2 regions of the Piscibacillus salipiscarius genome follow, and region 2 is predicted to be linked to the other one. Evidence: a T-box and tRNA genes for the amino acid it is inferred to sense, from the RefSeq annotation. Region 2 holds a T-box; the other holds one or more tRNA genes.

Region 1 (4,595 bases), on a different contig from region 2:
AGAGGTCACACCTGTTCCCATGCCGAACACAGCAGTTAAGCTCTCTAGCGCCGATGGTAATTGGGGTGTTTCCCCTGTGAGAGTAGGACGCTGCCGGGCATTATCTTTTACTTCTCCTTCGTGGACAGTTTAAAACATATTCCAGCGTAGCTCAGTGGTAGAGCAATCGGCTGTTAACCGATCGGTCGCAGGTTCGAATCCTGCCGCTGGAGCCATTTTTTTGGAGAGCTGTCCGAGTGGTCGAAGGAGCACGATTGGAAATCGTGTAGGCCGCTACCGCGGTCTCGAGGGTTCGAATCCCTCGCTCTCCGCCATAATGATTAATTATGGCCCGTTGGTCAAGTGGTTAAGACACCGCCCTTTCACGGCGGTAACACGGGTTCGAATCCCGTACGGGTCATCTTTTATACTTAATGCCCTGGAGGATTAGCTCAGCTGGGAGAGCACTTGCCTTACAAGCAAGGGGTCGGTGGTTCGAGCCCGCCATCCTCCACCATTTATAAGGGACCCAAATGTAATTTTTCAATAACTTAATCAGAACTCTAAATAAGAGGATCTGACAATACCGCGGGGTGGAGCAAGACCGTAAACATCTTGAACCATCATCTGCGTAGGTTTTGCGAGGAGCGTAAGCTTCGCCGAAATGGCTTGCAACGCGACGAGCAGTTTAAAAAATTAATAACATTTATAGTCAGGGCTCTAATAATAGAGCGATTGACAATACCGCGGGGTGGAGCAGTCTGGTAGCTCGTCGGGCTCATAACCCGGAGGTCGCAGGTTCAAATCCTGTCCCCGCAACCAAATTATTCATCGACACTACGTCGAATTTACTTCTTTGCGAGATGGAATATGGAGTGCTCGTAGAGTGCAACCAAATTGGTCCGGTAGTTCAGCTGGTTAGAATGCCTGCCTGTCACGCAGGAGGTCGCGGGTTCGAGTCCCGTCCGGACCGCCACTACATAATTAAATAAGCATCATTTCATTGGCTCGGTAGCTCAGTCGGTAGAGCAACGGACTGAAAATCCGTGTGTCGGCGGTTCGATTCCGTCCCGAGCCACCATCTTTTTGGAGGGGTAGCGAAGTGGCTAAACGCGGCGGACTGTAAATCCGCTCCCTCAGGGTTCGGGAGTTCGAATCTCTCCCCCTCCACCATTTTTTAACATAATATATAGGGGTATAGTTTAATGGTAAAACGAAGGTCTCCAAAACCTTTGATGTGGGTTCGATTCCTACTACCCCTGTCATATGGCGGTCGTGGCGAAGTGGTTAACGCACCGGATTGTGGCTCCGGCATTCGTGGGTTCGATTCCCACCGATCGCCCCATGTTGGGCCATAGCCAAGCGGTAAGGCAACGGTTTTTGGTACCGTCATGCGCTGGTTCGAATCCAGCTGGCCCAGCCATTTAAGCGGAAGTAGTTCAGTGGTAGAACACCACCTTGCCAAGGTGGGGGTCGCGGGTTCGAATCCCGTCTTCCGCTCCATTTTTTTATGTGGCGGCATAGCCAAGTGGTAAGGCAGAGGTCTGCAAAACCTTTATCACCGGTTCGAATCCGGTTGCCGCCTCCAAACAATTTCATTTACTTACATACCCAAGTTGGTAAGCAGTCGATCTGTTTATCAACTTTTTTATTTTAATTATATTGAAATATTATTACGTTTTTTGCTAAATGAATTTGACATAAAAAATCATTCGGATTATAATTAAAATAAATTTTCTGAATTGTCACTGGAAGCGATTACATACTTTTGACACTTCAGATTTTGGTTTTAAATAAAATTTGATATAGGGGGATGGGAACTTGGTTAAGCAAATTAAGTGGCATGGATTAACGTTATGGTTAGCGTTGTTCTTGTTAGTGTTCATTGCTGCGTGTGCGCCAGAAGAGGTTCCAGGAAATGAGGAGTCACCAGAGTCTGGTGAGGAATCCAGTGGTGAAGAGACAGGCAGTGAAAGCAATGAAGGCGCTAACGATGGTGAGATTTCTGGACAGCTTGAAATTCAGTATTTTGTCGGTGGATATGGAGATTCTTGGTGGAAGGAAGTCATTGGGGATTTCCAAGAAGAATATCCAAATGTTGAAATCGTAGAACACGCAGGGCCAAACATCAATGAAGAAATGAGATCGCGTTGGGTTTCTGGCGATCCACCTGATGTAGTATACATTGATGGTGCAGGTTCAAGTGAAACTCAAATGGTTGAAGATGATCAGTTAATGAATTTAACAGAGTGGGCTCAGGAGATTGAACTTGAGGATGGTTCCAAACTAGTAGACAACTTTATTGCTGAACCAGCTTCTTATGATGGTGAGCTTTACAGTTTACCTTTAGTATTCGATACTTGGGGTACTTGGTATGACATGGCTTGGTTCGATGAAGAAGGCTATGAAGTACCAAAAGACTTTGAATCGTTTATGAGCACAATGGGTAACATTAAAGAAAGTGAAGGAATTGCACCATTCGTAACAACTGGTCAATATCCATACTACTTTTTAAGAGGTATGTTATATCCAGCTATTTCGGCTTATGGTGGTAATGAATTACTCGCAAGTGCGATTAAAGGTGAAGAAGGCGCATGGTCAAGTGAAGAGATATTATCTATCATGCAAAACGTACAGAAAATGGCTGAAGAAGGCTATGTTGACCCAGGATTTGGTGCATTAAACCATACACAATCACAAATGAATTTCCTACTACATGATAATGCGTTTATTCCAGTTGGATTCTGGCTTCCGAATGAAATGTCAGGTGATACACCAGATGACTTCAAGTATGGTTTTATTCCATCACCAATGAACAAAGCAGGAGAGCCAATGGCCATTGTTCCTGACTTACGTCCATTAGCGATTGCTAAGGAAGCTGAGAACCCTGAAGCTGCTAAAGCTTTTGTAGACTTTGTCTTTACAAGAGAGTATGCGAAATCGTTCTCTGAGCACACAGGTGCGATTATGAACGTTTCAGGTGTGGATTTATCGCAAAGTGAAGAAGTGCCTGATTATTTAATCGAAGCTAACAAAATGATTAATGATCCTGAACAGGTACAGATTTATCATAAGCCGCACCCAATGAGTGCTGATTTAGAAACACCTATTAGTGACGCTCTAGTCTCACTCATGCTTGGTAATATTACCGCAGAAGAATTTGTTGAAGAAGCTGAGAAAGCGGCAGAAGAATATCGAAATGCACAATAACTAATATTAGTAGAATTATATATGGAATGCGGATCCTTTCTGCATTCCATATACTATTTAGGCGAAGAGAGTGATCACGATGGTACAAAATAAGAAACAAAAATATATATTTCTTGCCTTTTGTTTAATTCCTACGTTTATCATGTTTAGTATTTTTACACTTTATCCATTATTTAATGGTCTTTATTTTTCATTTTTCGAATGGTCAGGTGCATCCAACACCCGAGAATTTGTCGGTTTTGATAATTACAAAAAATTATTTACTGATGACATTATTCCTATGACCATTTGGCATGACTATTTTCTAGTTGTGACAAAAGTAATTGGAATTATGATAATAGCGTTATTTGTTGCGGTTGTTTTAACTCAGTTGAAGATTAAAGAAGCACCGTTCTATCGCGTGGTTTTCTTCTTTCCAAATATTATGTCAGTTGTCGTGATCGGGATTCTTTGGATGTTTATTTATAACCCAAGCTTAGGGCTTGTAAATACAGGTTTAGAGAAAATCGGCCTTGAAGAATGGGCTAAACCGTGGTTAGGAAGTGAAGATTGGGCACTGCCTAGTTTAGTATTACCATCTGTTTGGGCTGGGATTGGCCTATTCATGTTATTACTCATGGGCGGGATTGCCAACATATCGAAAAGCACCTACGAAGCAGCTCGTATTGACGGGGCAAATGAGTGGCAACAATTTTGGCATGTGACACTACCATTAATTTGGCCTCAAATTAAAATATCGATTCTATACATAGTGATTACCACGTTAAACGGTTCCTTTATCATTGTTCAAGTAATGACGGGCGGGGGACCTAATAACGCAACGCACGTTATGGGTTCTTATTTATATCAACAAGCTTTTAAACAATACAACTTTGGTTACGGGGCAACAATTGGGGTTATGATTCTAGTACTTTCATTAATCACCGTACTATTACTACAATTCTTGCTTCGTAGAGACAAAGTAGAGTACTAGGAGGGGGAGCATATGAAATTATCAATCGGAGAGAGAGTTGCCAGGTTCGGTATTAGAATACCATTATTGATTTGGACGTTAGCCGTGCTATACCCCATCTTTTGGATGTTCCTAGGCTCATTTAAAACAAACGCTGAGATCTATGCGAACCCTTGGGGATTTCCTGAAACGTTTAATTATCAAAATTTCATCACGGCGTGGACAGAATATAATATCGGAACGAGCGTACTCAATAGTTTAATCGTAACAGCATTAGGCGCGATTTTATGTTTAGTGTTAGCCATTCCAACAGCATATGCTATTGAGAGGGTTCGGTTTAAAGGGAGTAACTTCTTATTCACGCTTTATATTTCAGCTATGATGATCCCAATGGTGCTGGCTTGGATTCCATTATTTTTCTTACTTGCTCAATTGAATATGCTAGATAGTTTAA
Region 2 (17,364 bases):
ACAGTAGAGGGTATTGAAAAGCAAATGCAAGGTCTTACCCATGAAACAACGGAATTATTAAAGAAAACCAACCACCTTGCAGAAGATATCTCTGAGAAAACAGAAAAGGTGAATATCTTATTCGATGGGGTTAAAGGAATTGGTTACACTGTGCAGGATTTTAATGAGTCGTTGCAGAAATTATCAGATGAGTTGAAATCACAAGCAAATGAACATGCTGAAAAAACTACCCAAACCATTAAATGGGGAGAAGCAGCGATTCATCTTTGGAAGAAGTACAAAGATAAGTAATTATTAAAGAGGAGGAATTGATTATGACAAACGAGAAAGACGTTCAAAACAATCAAGAGAACATTAACAGTAAGGATTTTTTAATCGGATCATTAATTGGTGGTATCGTCGGAGCTTCTGTTGCGTTACTATTTGCACCTAAATCAGGCCGTGAAATGAGAGAGGATCTAAACACTGGAGCGCAAACGGTTCGTGAACGTGCAGGTGAGTGGAAAGATGTCGCTTATGAAAAAGGGACAGAATGGTCTACTCAATTACAAGATAGAAGCCGCGAGTTATCTGATCGTGTAAAAGATAAAACAGGTGAGCTTCAAGAACGTGTGAACCAGTTCAAAGAAGAGAAGTTCAACAAAGAAAATAAAGAAGCTTTAGAAGTTGCAGAGGCAATTGAAGAAGCAGCTGAAGAGCTTGAGCGTTTAGAAGCGGATCAAGCTTATGAAGAAGCCGTTCAAAAAAATTATTAATTCTTAAAAGGTTGTTGGGGAGGCCCGACAACCTTTTGTATGATAAAAGGAGTGTCATCCATGAAAGAATTAACGTCAGTGGAAGAATTCAAAGGAGTTATAGAGCAGCAAGATCAATTCGTTTTGCTAAAACATTCCTTAACCTGTCCAATAAGTGGTGAGGCTAAGTCACAGATTGAAGATTTTAAATCAGCAAATGAGGTGCCAACCTATATCATACCTATTCAAAATTACCGTGAGTTATCTAATTATGTGTCTGTATTTTTCGGGATTAAGCATGAATCTCCTCAAGTCTTCTATATTAAAAACGGACAAGTGGAATACCATACATCACATTGGCACATTACTCGCAGTAAAATGGAAGAAGTCACGAAGTAAAAAGGTGCGTCCAATTAGGGACGCACCTTTTAATTATAATTTATTCTCCACTTACAAGGTTTTTTTCGCTACTAGTGAAGATTTATTCCCCGCTTTGGGCGTTTTATTCCCTACTTTCTTGAAAATTTTCTCAACTTGAAGTATATATTCCCCGGTTCTAAATGATCATTATTAACTTTTTTGCGATGTTTGTCTGAACTCAATAGACAACTGGTCGCCATCTTGAATGTCATCGATAAACCCTGCTTCTTGATTGTTTTTCCATAACTTGAAGCGAGCGCCTTTCAGTTGATCTAAGTCAAGTTCGATATGGTTAAAAATATCCTGAAATATAAAGGACGCATGTTCTTGCTGTTCGAGAATGATGTGATCATTAGGATAAACTAACGAATCGAGATCGCATTTTTCACCATTACGGTAAACTGATGCGAGTTGCTTTGTTAATTGAACAGGTTTTCCGTTAAACTGTACCGTAATGGACTGTTCCACTTCATGAATTGTTGTATTTAATAATTTTTCAATCGTAATAAATTCGTGATGAATGACGTCTAACTGATCCTGATTTTTCACTTCATCTGATAGTTTAAGTACTTGTCCATTTCGTTTCACTTCAACCATTTGTTTAAATAAAACCTTTTCTTCATGGTTAACCCGAACTTTGAAAGCGTGATGTTTGGCAACTAAATTGCCTTTGCCAATTTGTTTTAGAACATGTTCTAGAGAACTCTTTGAATCCCACAAGATTTTGTCGCCATCAGATACCACGTAATGATTAGGAATAGTTTCACCATTTACCTTTACTAACATAGGAAGGTAGTATGTTTCATTATTAATCCGAACGGTTAATTCAGGTATCGTTCCTAGCAAATCCTCCACCGTATAATCAGGTGTGACACCATCTTCACCTTTAAGAACCTCAAGCTCATCATTATGTTGAATTGGTTCTTGAACGGATGCTTCACGCCCATTAATTTTAATGACTGGACCACTGCCATGAGTTCCTGGTAGAGTCATGCTCTTTCCATTCAAGTCCACCATGACAGCCATCCCTGGTTTACCGTATAGCTTATTGAGCTTTATCCCAGCTGCTAGTAAGCAATCACCAATGGTTAATTGTTTTAAATCAAACAATCGAATCGTCCGTTTGTTTACCGTCACACTAATATACTTAACTGGGTTTTGCTTCGCCGCAATGGCAATGCCAATAGGTGTAATATATTCAGGGCTATTAGGCAAATCTTCCTTTTCCGTTAAGTTTTGAATGGCATCAATTCCTCTAATGGCGACTCTGTTTTCCGGTAAACTTAAATGTTCCGATAATTTCCTAGGTAATTCTGGTGTTAGACTACCACCACCGACTAACATGACGGCTTGAGGTGGCTTTTGATTAAGTGTTAAAATTTCATCACTAATTGATCGCGCCAGTTGTTCAACTGAATCGTTAATCTCCTTAACCACGTCAGAATAGTCGACTTCATGCTGTATTCCTAATATATCTTCGAACTGAACGGCTTGTTGATTCATTAATTTCCTTTTAACATCTTCTGCGCGGTTAAAATCTAGTAAAAATTTCTCGCTAACAGATTCAGTTATTTCGTCGCCGGCTTTAGGTACCATGCCGTAAGCGGTAACTGTTCCTTCGTTTGTGATGGCAATATCACTTGTACCTGCCCCGATATCAACGAGCGCTACATTTAGTCGTCTCATTGATTTTGGGATTAAAACTTGAATTGCAGCAATAGGTTCAAGCGTTAACGCATCCATTTCTAAATCTGCCCGTTTTAAAGCCGAAAGGAGGGAATCGACTACAACTTTTGGTAGAAACGTAGCGATTATTTCTACTTTTGCCGTATCCCCTTGCTGATCAACTAAGGATCCAATCTCAGAACCATCTAAATAGTAATGTAAAACAGAGTAACCAACACAATAATAATTGGTCATATCATCAGTATCTTCTTCTTCAGCTAGTTCGTATTGGGCTTGTTGTACGGCTGTTAATTCTAAGTGGAGGATGTCTTCGGGTGTCATTAGCGGTTTTTCCAAAATAGACGTTTCATAAGCGGCGCGCTTTGTCTTTAAGGCTCTTCCTGCAGCTGCCACACAAACTTTTGATAATGGCCCGTGTTTAGCTTCTAATTTTGATTTAACACTCGATATGACATCTGAGACTTTAACTATATTATGTATTTGACCGTCTAACATGGAACGCTCTTCATGTTCTTCCGCAACTAAATCTAGAACGTTATATTGACCATTTGTTTGTTCTAACATGATCCCAATGACACTTCTTGTGCCGATATCCAAAGCAAATAGTTTTTGACTCATCATGATTAGACCCCTTTATGATGGATTAAATGACAACTGACTTCTGGTCATTTATAATACTAGGAAGAATAATTAGTTAAAGTTAATGTACCATAAAAATAGATTTCACAAAACTAGGGGAGGATTCATCATGAGCGCGAACCGATTAGATGAATTAAGAAAAGAAGTTGACCAAGTCAATTTGCGTCTATTAGATTTAATTAATCGCAGAGGAGAACTGATTAAACAAATTGGTGATATTAAGACTGAACAAGGAATAAACGTCTTTGACCCAATTAGAGAAAGAGAAATGTTAGATTTAATCTTAAAAAATCATGATGGGCATTTTGAATACTCAACTATTGAACACCTATTTAAGGAAATCTTTAAGGCGGCAAAAGAATTAATTGAAGAAGATCAGTTAAACGCCCTATTGGTATCAAGGCAGAAAAAACCGACAGATACGGTTGTAAATATTGGTGAAAACATTCAAATTGGAAATGGACATAGAGAATTTGTTTTCGGTCCGTGCTCAGTGGAATCCTATGAACAAGTGGATGCGGTGGCTGAAGCGATTAAAAAAGAAGGGTTAAGCTTATTACGCGGAGGTGCATTTAAACCACGCACATCTCCTTATGACTTCCAAGGTCTAGGAGTTGAAGGGCTTAAAATTTTAAAAGAAGTCGGTGACAAGCATGGACTTAAGACAGTTAGTGAAATTGTGAATCCAAATGATATTGAACTTGCGCACGATTATGTCGATGTGATTCAAATTGGCGCCAGAAACATGCATAACTTTGAATTATTAAAAGAAGCAGGACGAGCTAGTAAGCCAATCTTTCTAAAAAGAGGGTTAGCAGCTACCATTAATGAATTCATTAATGCTGCTGAATATATCATTTCTCAAGGCAATGAACAAATTATTTTATGTGAACGCGGCATTCGTACTTATGAAACAGCGACTCGAAACACGCTTGATATTACAGCTGTTCCGATTTTAAAAAAGGAAACACATTTACCAGTCTTCGTGGATGTAACGCACTCGACTGGGCGTCGTGATCTGTTATTACCTGCTGCAAAAGCGGCATTAACAATTGGCGCAGATGGTGTCATGGCCGAGGTTCACCCAGATCCTGCAACAGCTTTATCTGATTCACAACAACAAATGGATTTACCTACCTTCCATTCATTTATTAATGAGCTACGTCAATAACAGGAATACTAGTCATAGTATTTCTGTTTATTTTGTGAAAGAAAAAGAACAGTTTAAGGTAAACGGCATGCTTATTGTTGATAGAATTTTTAGAATGTCGTATGCTATTAGGAAAAGCGCAGGACGCCCGTTTAACCACGCAGTGAGCCGACTAAAACCGGCCACGTCCTATGGCCAACGTCGGCACTAGAACGTCCAGTTCGTCGCTGGACCGACTGAACTGAGATAAAGGAAACACGATGAGCATCGCGAATCGATGTTGACTTATCGTAGGTTTAGACGGGAAGTCACCCAGTGGTTGGGCACCTTGCGCTAGACAAGACTGAACAAGTATCTATAATAGCATAGGTGTATAACTATTAAAGAATAACGGTGCGAAGCGAGGGATTTCAATGAGTGTAACAATTTATGATGTAGCGAAAAAAGCAAACGTGTCCATGGCCACTGTATCAAGGGTGATCAATGGTAATACAAACGTTAAACCTACCACAAGAAAGAAAGTGTTAGCTGCCATTGATGAATTGGGATTTAGACCAAATGCGGTCGCAAGAGGACTTGCAAGTCGTAAAACAACTTCTGTTGGGGTTATTATTCCTGACATATCGAATATGTTTTTTGCTGAATTAGCGCGTGGGATTGAAGATATCGCCACTATGTATAAGTATCATATTATTTTAAGTAGTTCGGATCAAAACTTAAACCGTGAATTAGATTTGTTTGATAACATGTTAGAAAAACAAGTAGACGGTGTTATTTTTATGGGTGGTTCTGTTTCGGAAGACCATGTCAAAGCCTTTAAAAACTCAAATATTCCAGTCGTGTTAGCAGCTACAGTTGATGAATCGAATGAGATTCCATCAGTTAACATTGATTATTATACTGCGATCCAAGATGCCGTGCACCATTTAATTGAAGAAGGCGGGCACCAGACTATAGGATATGTGGCCAATCATTCACGCTCAACCATTGAACAATCTAAAATTCAAGGGTTTAAAGACAAACTAGAAAAGCAGCAACTTGAAGTTCCAAATCACTTAATATATGAGGGTGATGATACGTATCAATCTGGACTTAAAGCGGCCGATTATTTCTTAGGTTTAGATGAAGCTCCAAGTGCCATTATGACTTCTTCAGATGAAATGGCATTAGGTGTTGTTCATGGTGCACAGGACAAAGGGTTGAAAATCCCTGATGATTTATCAGTCGTCGGTTTTGATAACACAAGACTATCTGTCATGGTACGACCAGAATTAACAACTGTTGTACAGCCAATGTACGATATTGGTGCTGTATCGATGCGTTTATTAACGAAACTTCTTAAGAATGAAGAAGTCAGTGAAGATCAAGTCGTACTTCCGCATCGAATTATAAAAAGAAGCTCAACAAATCATTAATCCATCCGATAATATAGATATAGACAATTTTCTACAATAGGGTGAGAGGTTAATGAAAAAAAGAGATATAATGACACCGATTGGCATAGCGCTCGGTTCGACAATGATTCTTGTTGGGATTTATTTTAATAGTGGTTTAGATGGGTTTTCGACGTTTTTACAATTATCATCATTCATTATCGTGATTGGTGGTTTATTCGGCGCTTTAATGATTAACTTTAATATGAAAGAAATTAAATTAACAGGGAAAGTTTTTAAAGAAGCGTTTAGTAAATCTGACCACAATTTAAAAGAGCTCATTCAGCTATTTATTCATTTGTCTGAAAAGGCAAGACGTGAAGGGCTTTTAGCATTAGAAAGTGAACTTGAAGAACTAGATGATGAATTTATTAAAAAAGGTGTTTACTTAGCTATTGATGGCATTGAACCAGAAGTCATTAACGATATTATGAATGCTGAGATTACAGCAATGGAAGAAAGACATGGTAAGGGACGTTCCATCATCGAAAAGGCAGGGGAGTATGCTCCTTCTTGGGGGATGATCGGGACGCTAATCGGACTTGTGTTGATGCTTAATAACTTAACATCACCTGAAACGATTGGGCCTAGCATGGCTGTAGCATTATTAACAACATTTTACGGTATGGTTCTAGCTAATCTAGTATTTATTCCAATCTCAGGTAAGCTGAACAATATGACTGAAGAAGAAGTATTTATGAAACAGGTCATAATAGAAGGGGTTATTGGTGTACAATCTGGTCAAAATCCTAAAATACTAGAAGAAAAATTAAGTGCATTTTTATCTAATGAAGAGTTGAAAGAAGACGAAGAGGTAATAGAAGAGGAAGTCATTGGAGAGACGGCCAATGAATCTTAATCGTAAACGGAAAAAGAAGCAGGGTAAGCAGGCACCGTTATGGATGGTTACTTATTCGGATATGGTTACACTTATATTAGTGTTTTTCATTCTACTATTCTCTATGTCACAAATTGATGCTGAAAAACTAAAAACCGTAACAGAATCGTACCAACAACGGGTGATTTTCGATTATTATCCATCGCCTGTTGAACTTGAAAGGTCAAGTGATGTTAAGGAAGATGAAAAAGAATCTGAAAACATCACAGAACTTCAGCAGCCTGAACCTATAGCAAGTGATGATTTTGAAAAGCAAATTGATGAGTTAGAGAAGTTGCTACAGCAAATCGAAGAATACATACGAAATGAAGGCTTATCTGACGTTATTTCGGCAACACGAACGGATGAAGGTGTTGTGCTGGTTCTACAAGAAAATGTATTATTTGAATCTGGTGAAGCTCAATTAATAGGTGACGCTCTGCCATTACTCAATAAAGTTGCGACCCTACTTGAAAATATACCGAATTTAGTCAAGGTGGAAGGTCACACGGATCCAAGGCCGATTAAGACTAGTCGTTTTCCTTCAAACTGGGAATTGAGCGGCGCAAGAGCGAGTAGTGTTGTTCGTTACTTTGTGGAAGAACAAGAGCTTGGTAAGAGCCGATTCCAGATTGCTGGATATGCAGATACAAAGCCTATTGTATCCAATGATTCAAATAAAAATATGAAGAAAAACCGACGCGTTGAAATTATTATCCTTGAAAAAAATTAATAAACATAGAAAGTTGCTCCTATGGTTTAATTGGGGGCAACTTTTTTGACTGTATTATTCAACATTATTTCATGGTAAACTTTACATTGGAATTAAATAAACTTAAAAGGAAGTTAATTAATGGGGAGTTCAGGAGCAGTCTCAATCACCCTAGATGTTATAGCGTGGTGTGTTATTTTAATTCTTTTTGTAGTTTTATATAGAAAACAAGAGAATACACCAAAAGTTTGGAAGGCGTTCATTGTATTGCTGATCGGTATGATTTCATTTACATTTGAATATATCATTTTCGAAACAAAGATTAGTATTCCAGTAATTCCGATAGGGTTAGGGGCTTTATTTCTAATTCTAAATAATATAAATGATTACTGGAAGACTTATCAACCTTATGCTTGGTTAGGGTTTTTAGCTTTATTTATTTTCATTATTTCAACATTGCTAGCCTCACCTATACAAAAATTCTTTTATCCGAGTGATGAGCTTTCAACCTTTATAACGGATGCAGAGGAAGCTCAAGTAGTATCGATTCATCCATCTGGTAAAGAAGTAGAACTAATTCATGTGGCCAATCAATTAGAACAATTGGAACAACAAGAGATAAAAAGTGAACAATGGTATAGGGACATGACGGTTCGTAAAGAAAATCATGAAATTGAAGAACGTTTTCCTTATGTTCTAACCAATACCTCTCCCAAAAGTGGTAGCGGATTTAATGGCGTGATCTATTTGGAACGAGATGGGAAAGGAATTCTAGTAACGACTAAGGATCGTCAATATTATTTCCGTTCTAATGAATCCCTTTTAAAGGAGGGGGCCGATGAATAAATATAGAATGATCATGGTTAGCTTAACTATTTTAATCATTGCTGCATTAGTTTATTGGTACTGGTTCTCTTCACCAGAGTCCCTTCCATCTGATGAGCAATTAATAGCAGAAATGAATGATTTCTACCGAGAAGCTAACGTTAAGACAATTCAGGAGACCATCATGCTTGATGATGAACATGCATATATTCCATTTATATCAAAACAAAACGTCTACGGTGCAAGTTATTGGAAGTGGGAAAGACGAAAGTGGAGGCCAATTCGTATTTCCACCTCGGGAGACCCTATTGTGTGGAAGGTAGAACCAGACGACCCATCTACCTACCACATCGTATGGAATATGAATCCGAAACAACCATTAAGTTATGCAAGCTTTTATTTGACGCGTGATCGCAATTATCACATATCAGGGGAAAAGCATCGTTACTGGCCACAAATTCAACTAAAAAATGACGTCAATATTGCAGAGACATCATATGGATCGATGAAATTACCTATGGCTTGGAGCTCATTTTTAACTCAAATGAAAAACACCGTATCAGAACCTAATGAGTTTAATATATTCCATAGAATGGGCGTACAGTTTGCGTGGATTCCATACAATGAAGAAGGGGATCGAATTTTCCCAGAGAATATTAATGGTAGTACATTCTCAAATGGTGGAATGGAAACTCAATTTGTTGTTCTGATTGATGAATCAGAATTAGAATAATTAGATTTAAGAAGGCGTTGATCTGTAAAAGGGTTAACGCTTTTTTTGTCGAAATTAGTTGGAGGAAGGGGAGGGGAGAGGTTATGTTTTTAAAAAAACGTTTTGAACAAAAGGAAATCAATGGTGTTCAAATGGGGAATGGTCTGTTGTCATTTCGAGGTGTGAATTTAAATGTCCATAGCTTTTTTATAGATGGAGTTTTAATTGATACTGGCGCCAAATCACTTGAGTCATACTTTAAACCGTTCTTTAACCAATTGAATATCGAACAGGTTGTGATTACTCATTATCATGAAGACCACACAGGGAATGCCTCCTATTTGCAGAAAACTTTAGGCGTACCACTTTATATGAATCAAGGAATGATTGAAAGCTGCAAAACGAAGGCAGACTATCCATGGTATCGAAAGTTTTTCTGGGGAAAACGAAAGCCTTTTATTGCAAATCCAATCGGAGATTCGTTTACATCAAAGAGAGCTACGTGGAATGTAATTAAAACACCTGGCCATTCTAGAGATCATCTATCATTTCTAAATAATGAAACAGGTCAATTATTTACAGGGGATATATTTGTTAATGAAAAGGTAAAAGTTATATTGCAAGAAGAACATATTCCTGACACAATCGAATCCCTTCAAAAAATATTAACCTATGATTTTAAAGAAGTGTTTTGCAATCATGCGGGGCACTTAAGTGATGGGTACCATTCTTTAAAAACTAAATTAAATCATTTGACTGAGCTTCAAGATCGAATTCTTCATTTATATCATGAGGGAAGAAGTTCAGATGAAATTAACCAGATATTATTTCCAAGAAAATATCCAATTACAAAACTATCATTAGGAGAGTGGGACTCCTTACATATCGTGGAATCAGTCATTAATCACGAAGCAAAAGAAAATGCCTATCAAGCTCGATAGGCATTACATGTATTTCTGTTGATTGGTAATAAACTGTATGCTCTTATTTAAGGACAGTTTATTTTTCTCTGTTATCTCTGGTTTACGAGGAATTTCACGATAGATACCTTCTTCGTCATGCCAATGACTTGGTAATGTAACAGGGCTTTTTTCCTGCCACTGATCTAACCAAGTTTGCGGGAGGTTTCCAGTCATTGGTTTAGAGGATGACGCGATATTCCAGACTTGTCCCCAAGCACGAGGAACTACTCGCCACATGTCATAGCCTCCGCCGCCCAGTGCAACCCACCTACCATCACAGTACGTATGAGCAATTTCATGAGCTAACTTAGGAATCTCCTCAAACGTTTTCATCGTACTGCATAAATGAGTGAGTGGGTCGTAAGCATGCGCATCAGACCCATTTTGAGTGACGATCATATCAGGCCTAAAATACTCCGCAATTTCTTTTAATGCTTGCTCATAAACTTCTAAAAACGATTCATCTTCAGTAAAAGCGTCTAATGGAATATTAAATGAATATCCATAGCCTTCTAATCGGCCTCTTTCATTCGTGTTTCCCGTTCCTGGAAATAGATAACGACCAGTTTCATGAATAGATAATGTACAAACGTTAGGATCATCATAAAAGATCCACTGAACCCCATCTCCATGATGGGCATCCGTATCTACATATAAAACTTTATAATCAGTTTGTTCTCTAATATATTTTATCGCAATGGCTGCATCGTTATAGATGCAAAAACCAGAGGCTTTACGAATAAAACCGTGATGTAGTCCGCCTCCTAAATTAACGGCATGCTCATATCCATCTTTGAGCACCGCATCAACAGCCGTTAACGTACCGCCGACTAAAGTAGCTGCTGCCTCATGCATATTCGGGAAAATAGGTGTATCTTCAGTACCTATGCCATATTCTAATCCTTCACTTTCGGTTAACAGATCTTTTCCTGCTCGCTTAACAGCATCAACATAACGTGGATGATGAACACTTTCTATTTCCTGATCTGTGGCCATTCTAGGCGGAATAATTTGTTCATCAGTTAATGTACCAGCAGCTTTTAAAAGGTCATATGTTAATGTCACCCTTTGCTGATCGAAAGGGTGGTCTTCACGAAATTTGTATGAGTTAAAGTTATCTGTATAAATGAACGCTGCATGACAACTCATGGAGACAACCCCGGTATGTTAGGCCACAAGACTTCATAACCTCTATTTTTTAGTTCATCTATTAATGGCATAGGATTCATCGTTTGAATTCTAAGTACAATAATCTTTTGCGAACGATCTTGTTCATATGGGTAAATAAATACAGAAGAAATATTAATTTTTCGTTCACCGATAATTTGTGTAATCTCTGGAAGCATGCCAGCTTTATTAGGAACTTTAACTTCAACTTGTGAGCTTTGTTCATGAATACCAGTTAACTGGATTAGTGTATATAGTAAATCTTTTTCTGTTACGATTCCGACAATGCGATTATCCTTCGTAACAGGAACACAAGCAATCTCATGTTCATAGAAAATGGATGCAATTTCCTCAATGAAATCGAGTGGATGAACGGTGATGACTGGGCTTGTCATGATGGAGCTGACTTGGTGGTTTAATGTGTCTTCATTCTGAATTTTTTCTAAAGTGGAAGGGGCTGCATCCCGAATATCACGATCTGAAATGATCCCCACAACACTGTTATATTCATTAACAATGGGAATGTGGCGAATATGGTGTTCATTTAATAATGATAATGCTTCTTTAATTGTATGGTGAGGTTCTAAGGTGATGACGTCTTTTTTCATGATTTCTTCAACTAACAACTGCTTCACCTCTTTTACATAAATAGATCATTTCGTCCCATAAATCTTAATGAATCGAATGTTTTGATTGATTCATCAGTTACATTTTTTCCAATTCGTACTAACAAGCAGTTCGCAGGGTGAGAGATAATTTCAGGGTCGTCGGTTGTCATTGGTTTTAAACCTCCGTAACCCATCATCGTCTCCATTAATTTACGATACTGCCAAACATTTAAGCGAGTAGATTCCATATCCCAATGCCAATAATATTCAGTTGTGATGACAATGTAATTTTCCATTTGTTCATCCAGCATGGACACTTTTAAAATGGATGATCCAATACCTAGTCCTCGATAGTCGTTAGATACTTCAATTGCACCAAGCTCTAAAAGGTCATCCATTTTGATAGCAGACCATCTCTCTAAAGGGTCTGGGTGCAAGTAAGTCGCATACCCAACAATCTTATCTCCGTCTCGTGCAATCATGATACGGCCCTCAGGGAAATCAGCAATTGACTTAATGGCTTCAAATTGTTTCTTAGGTGGTCTGAATGCTGTGAGTCCCTCATCAAAATAATAATTGCTAAGTTCTTCAGAATTTAATGGGCCTTCTACGATAATGGTTTTGCCGTTCTTGTTTATTTCTTGTTTATGATAATTTTTAGGATGTTCCAACTCGTCACCACCTAGTTAGCCTATTAGTCTCTCTATCAACAGTATAACATGATTGAGAGGAATGATTTAGCAAAAAAATAGTTTGTAAAAAAGAAAATCCGTACGCGCTATAAATTTAAAGCGGTACGGATGAAATATGTTGCAATCGAAATGTTTACTAGTTTTACAAATACAAAGTATTTAATTTAGTGGAAATTAATAATACTTAGTTCCCATTAGTATCTCCTGAATCGTTGTTGGAGCTATCAGATCCACTTGATTCACCACTGGAGTCTCCACCAGTTCCATCAGAGTCACCACCAGTGCCTTCAGAACCACCGTTTGAATCACCGGAGCCATCACCAGAGCCTGAACCATCGCCAGATCCGTCTCCAGATCCATTGCCATTATCTTTGTCATCTTTTTTGTCTTTTTTCTTGTCTTTTTCTTTCTTATCCTTTTCCTTATCTTTTTCTTCTTCTTTTTTCTCTTCTTCAGGTTTTTCGATTTTACCGTAGGTCACGGAAGAAGAGAAGTCGGATTCGTTACCATAAAAGTCAACGGATTTAACAGCATAAATTCTATTTTGAGATACTTTCACGCCTGGTTCTTTTGTGTTTTCAATCAGTTGGAATTCGCCATCCTCCGTTGCTTTCGTATATACTCTATAGCCAATTACGTCGCCGCCACGTTCACTCCAATTCAATTTCGATCCATTCATTTGAACACCTTTTGGTGGATTAGGATTGCCATTATTTTTAGGGTTGCCATCTTCAGGAGCGATTAGGTTTTCAAAGGCTTTGTTATCTGGAACTAACTTACTCATGTCATCTATATCGTTCCAACCTTGTTCCTCAAGGAATCCAGGTCTTAAGAAATATCCTTCTTCAACGAATTCTTCAGGTGTACGGTCAATGGCTTCATAGTATTTGTCATCAATTTTGACATATTGACCTTCTGTGACGCTATCATCTTTTTTCGTAGGAACATGATTAACATTGAAGAGGTCAGTTTTAACTAATCCTAGTTCCTGACATTCTTTACTAGGTAATAACCCAGATAATTGGCAGTAGCTTCGAGAAACAATACCTCCAGGGCTTTGATGTCGCTGATCTGGTGCCATTAACTTAGGTTTTACTTCAGTTGCTGCATTAACTAATTCAGCCCAGAATCCTAAATTACGACTACTGTATCCAATACAGCCACTACATCCAGCCTCAAGATTCATGACACGCTCTCTTTCATAAGCAGAAACGGTTCCATCACCATTAGCATCGTACTCATCGTAACCAATCCATGTACCTAAGGTTACATTTGGATTGTAACCTATAAATAATGCATCCATCTTATCGTTAGATGTACCGGTTTTACCAGCCCAATCGACATAAGGATTATTTAACCTGCTTCTTGCATACGTTGCTGTACCACTTGTTACTACATCACGTAGAATATCTGTTGTTAAATAAGCCGTTTGTGGCGAGAACACTTTAGTTTCTTCGGCTTTATGTTCAAATACTAGATTCCCTTCGCCATCTGTAATTTTTTCTATCATAAATGAATCTTTAAATTTTCCTCCATTAGCCAAGGTAGAATAACCATTTGTCGTATCCTCTAATGTGACATAATCCGAACCGAGCACAAGTGGTGTCACCATTCTTCCAGGGGGGAATTGCTCGCTATCGAATCCCATTTTAGTTAAATAGTTTGAAAGTTCATTTTGACGTCCTTTTCTTCTGGTTAGATCATGAGCTAACCTTGCTGCAGGTATATTATCAGAGTCTCTTAAAGCTTCCCTAGCACTCACTAATCCACTGTAAGAACCTGTGATATAGTTTGTAGGACTCCAATTACCATCATATTGTGCGGATAATTCTGGTCCGAATTTTACGTCGGCTAGGGGAGAACCTGGGCTTATAATCCCCATATCTATAGCAGGTGCGTAACCGTATAATGTTTTCATCGTACTACCGTTTGGTCTAGTGTGGTAAAATACGTGATTAATCTTACTATGCTCGTAATTTCGGCCACCTACAAAGGCAATAATTGCGCCTGTTTTATTATTTTTTAGCATGGCCCCAGCTTCTACAGGCATTTTAACATCTATAGGATCACCGTTTTTATCATATCTTGTCACAGTTTTTGTTGGAGCAAAGTAAGCGTAATCCTTTGTCACATCCTGAAAACGTTTATAGATTTTCTTATTAATGGTCGTGTGAATTTCATATCCGTTTTGTCTTAAAGCTCTTTCAGCTTTTATTTTAAACTGTTCTAGTAATTTATCGTTTTCTTCTAATTCTTCCATTGTATAACCTTCTTCTTCAGCTAGCACCTTGGTCATACGGTCAGTTGCTCTACGTTCGATTTCTATAGTTAAGAATGGATAATCAGAAATAGTTGATTCTTTTTTGTCTGTTAGATTCCCAATCACATCATATTTTAAAGCTTTTTCATAAGTTTTTTTATTGATAAACCCTTCTTCGTGCATACGACTTAAAACGTGGCGTTGACGCTCTAAACCATCTTTTAATCCTTCTTTTGATTTTACCTTACCACCATTATCAAATGGCGTATAAGCGAAAGGACTTTGAGGAAGTCCAGCAATATAAGCAGCTTGAGCGACGTTTAATTCTTTCGCATTTACATCAAATAACCCTTGTGCAGCGGCTTGAATCCCAGCAATATTACGTCCTGAAGAATCACGGCCAAATGGGACAATGTTCAAGTATGCTTCAAAAATTTCATCTTTATCAAAGAACTTCTCTAGACGGAGTGCAATTAAAATCTCTTTAGCCTTACGTTCAAATGAGACTTCATTTGTTAGAATTTGAGATTTAATTAATTGCTGTGTTAATGTACTACCACCTGATTGGTTTGCCGTGTTACCGAATTCTTGAAATAGTGCACGAAAAATCGCTTTTGGCACTACACCATTATGTGTGTTGAAATATTCATCTTCTGTTGCTTTAATCGCGTTTTTAACATGTTCTGATACATTTTTCAGCTTAACTTCTTCACGGTGTAAATCACTTCTCATCTCACCCATATGTACATTATTTGCAAAATATATATGAGATGTTTGTGAATAGTTGTAAATTTGTTTCTCCATTGTTTGTTTGTCACTAATCTCAACATCTTCTGTTAAAGAGGCAAAGTAACCGACACCAAGGCCTCCTAAGAAAAATGCTAGGATTGCACCTAATAATATAAAGAACAATAATATATTCCATAAAACGTCTAAAGTAATTCGAGTCGTGGTTACGAATTTACCTTGTTGAAAGACTGATAGCCATTTATTATTCATGAACCGAACCTCCTAAAAATTCAAATCTATTATAGCATAATCTTGGCGTTCATCCTATTCTTGAATAATAGATTTTTTATTGCATTTTTTTAAAAGTTGTGGTAAAAATATTTCATAATACAAATGAATGAATTAATACGCTACGAATAGTTGAAGTAGATCTATGCCCAATATTTCAGAGAGCTGATGGTTGGTGAGAATTAGCATACGGTATAGCATTGAATTACGACTTGGAGCGTCTCATTTTGAGCGGTTATAATTGGCCGATATGACAATGAAGTGGTAGCGAAAAGCTACAACTAGGGTGGTAACGCGAATCCTTCGTCCCTATTTTGGGGCGTGGGATTTTTTTATTTATATCTTTCGGAGGTGCCATGATGAAATTTTTAGAAGAATTAAAAGCACGTGGATTAGTGAATCAAATAACAGATGAAGAAGGGCTTGAGAAACACCTAAATGAAAATAGAGTGTCGTTATATTGTGGTTTTGATCCAACTGCCGATAGCCTGCACATAGGTCATCTATTGCCTGTGATCATGCTTAAGCGTTTCCAAGAAGCAGGACACCAGCCCATCGCTTTAGTAGGTGGTGGAACGGGAATGATTGGTGACCCTAGTGGAAGGAATGAAGAAAGACAGCTCAATGAAGCAAGCGTTGTTGAACACTACAGTAATAGTTTAAAAAATCAATTAGCTAACTTTCTTGATTTTGAAGATGAAAAGAAGGGTGCCATTGCGGTTAACAATCTTGACTGGCTTAAAGAGATGTCTGTTATTGAGCTTCTTCGTGATGTGGGTAAGCATTTCAGCGTAAATTATATGTTGGCAAAAGATTCAGTTGAGTCCAGAATCGAAAATGGTATTTCGTTTACCGAGTTCTCTTACATGCTACTACAATCATTAGACTTCTATAAGCTAAACCAAGAACAAAACTGTACGCTACAAATAGGTGGTAGTGACCAGTGGGGTAATATCACAGCTGGCTTAGAGTTCATTAGACGTAAAAGTGAAGAAGGGGAAGAGGCTAAAGCATTTGGTTTAACTATTCCGTTAATCACGAAAGCTGATGGTTCTAAATTTGGTAAAACTGCAGGAGGCGCTATTTGGTTAGATCCTGAGAAAACGTCACCATACGAATTTTATCAGTTCTGGTTAAATGCCGATGATCGTGATGTCATTAAGTTCTTAAAATACTTTACGTTTTTATCATTAGATGACATAAAAGAATTAGAAGGTGAAGTTCAAGCACGACCAGAGGAGAGGGCAGCTCAAAAACGTCTAGCAGAAGAGATGACAAAACTTGTTCACGGTGAAGAGGCACTTAATCAAGCAATCAAAATCTCAAATGCTCTGTTTAAAGGGGATATCAAAGCATTAAATAAATCTGATATAGAAGCAGGATTTAAAGATGTACCTTCTTACGCTCTTGAGGAAGAAGAAAAAGGACTTGTTGATTTATTAGTAGAAGCGAACATTTCTTCATCAAAAC

What was found. A T-box is a leader RNA that pairs with one kind of tRNA and senses whether it is charged. The one in region 2 lies ahead of tyrS (tyrosine--tRNA ligase), so its partner is inferred to be a tRNA-Tyr.
Region 1: it encodes a tRNA-Tyr, which carries the amino acid that the T-box ahead of tyrS (tyrosine--tRNA ligase) is inferred to sense. The anticodon was not compared.

The regions. Positions count from the first base shown of each region.
Region 1 covers NZ_JBHUMZ010000014.1:2-4,596, forward strand. The annotation lists partial or broken rRNA gene rrf (5S ribosomal RNA) at 1-99, shown strand, start outside; tRNA gene ACFSW4_RS04555 (tRNA-Asn) at 141-215, shown strand; tRNA gene ACFSW4_RS04560 (tRNA-Ser) at 223-314, shown strand; tRNA gene ACFSW4_RS04565 (tRNA-Glu) at 329-400, shown strand; tRNA gene ACFSW4_RS04570 (tRNA-Val) at 421-496, shown strand; tRNA gene ACFSW4_RS04575 (tRNA-Met) at 725-801, shown strand; tRNA gene ACFSW4_RS04580 (tRNA-Asp) at 879-955, shown strand; tRNA gene ACFSW4_RS04585 (tRNA-Phe) at 985-1,060, shown strand; tRNA gene ACFSW4_RS04590 (tRNA-Tyr) at 1,068-1,152, shown strand; tRNA gene ACFSW4_RS04595 (tRNA-Trp) at 1,171-1,241, shown strand; tRNA gene ACFSW4_RS04600 (tRNA-His) at 1,249-1,324, shown strand; tRNA gene ACFSW4_RS04605 (tRNA-Gln) at 1,328-1,402, shown strand; tRNA gene ACFSW4_RS04610 (tRNA-Gly) at 1,408-1,482, shown strand; tRNA gene ACFSW4_RS04615 (tRNA-Cys) at 1,494-1,567, shown strand; gene ACFSW4_RS04620 (ABC transporter substrate-binding protein) at 1,801-3,189, shown strand; gene ACFSW4_RS04625 (carbohydrate ABC transporter permease) at 3,269-4,162, shown strand; gene ACFSW4_RS04630 (carbohydrate ABC transporter permease) at 4,175-4,595, shown strand, end outside.
Region 2 covers NZ_JBHUMZ010000052.1:86,484-103,847, forward strand. The annotation lists gene ACFSW4_RS15415 (DUF948 domain-containing protein) at 1-291, shown strand, start outside; gene ACFSW4_RS15420 (YtxH domain-containing protein) at 315-755, shown strand; gene ytxJ (bacillithiol system redox-active protein YtxJ) at 816-1,133, shown strand; gene ACFSW4_RS15430 (cell division protein FtsA) at 1,305-3,458, opposite strand; gene ACFSW4_RS15435 (bifunctional 3-deoxy-7-phosphoheptulonate synthase/chorismate mutase) at 3,589-4,650, shown strand; gene ccpA (catabolite control protein A) at 5,043-6,044, shown strand; gene motP (flagellar motor protein MotP) at 6,097-6,921, shown strand; gene motS (flagellar motor protein MotS) at 6,911-7,672, shown strand; gene ACFSW4_RS15455 (hypothetical protein) at 7,793-8,497, shown strand; gene ACFSW4_RS15460 (hypothetical protein) at 8,490-9,209, shown strand; gene ACFSW4_RS15465 (MBL fold metallo-hydrolase) at 9,293-10,129, shown strand; gene ACFSW4_RS15470 (acetoin utilization protein AcuC) at 10,133-11,299, opposite strand; gene ACFSW4_RS15475 (acetoin utilization AcuB family protein) at 11,296-11,943, opposite strand; gene ACFSW4_RS15480 (GNAT family N-acetyltransferase) at 11,958-12,596, opposite strand; gene ACFSW4_RS15485 (transglycosylase domain-containing protein) at 12,802-15,876, opposite strand; T-box leader at 16,010-16,208, shown strand; gene tyrS (tyrosine--tRNA ligase) at 16,254-17,364, shown strand, end outside.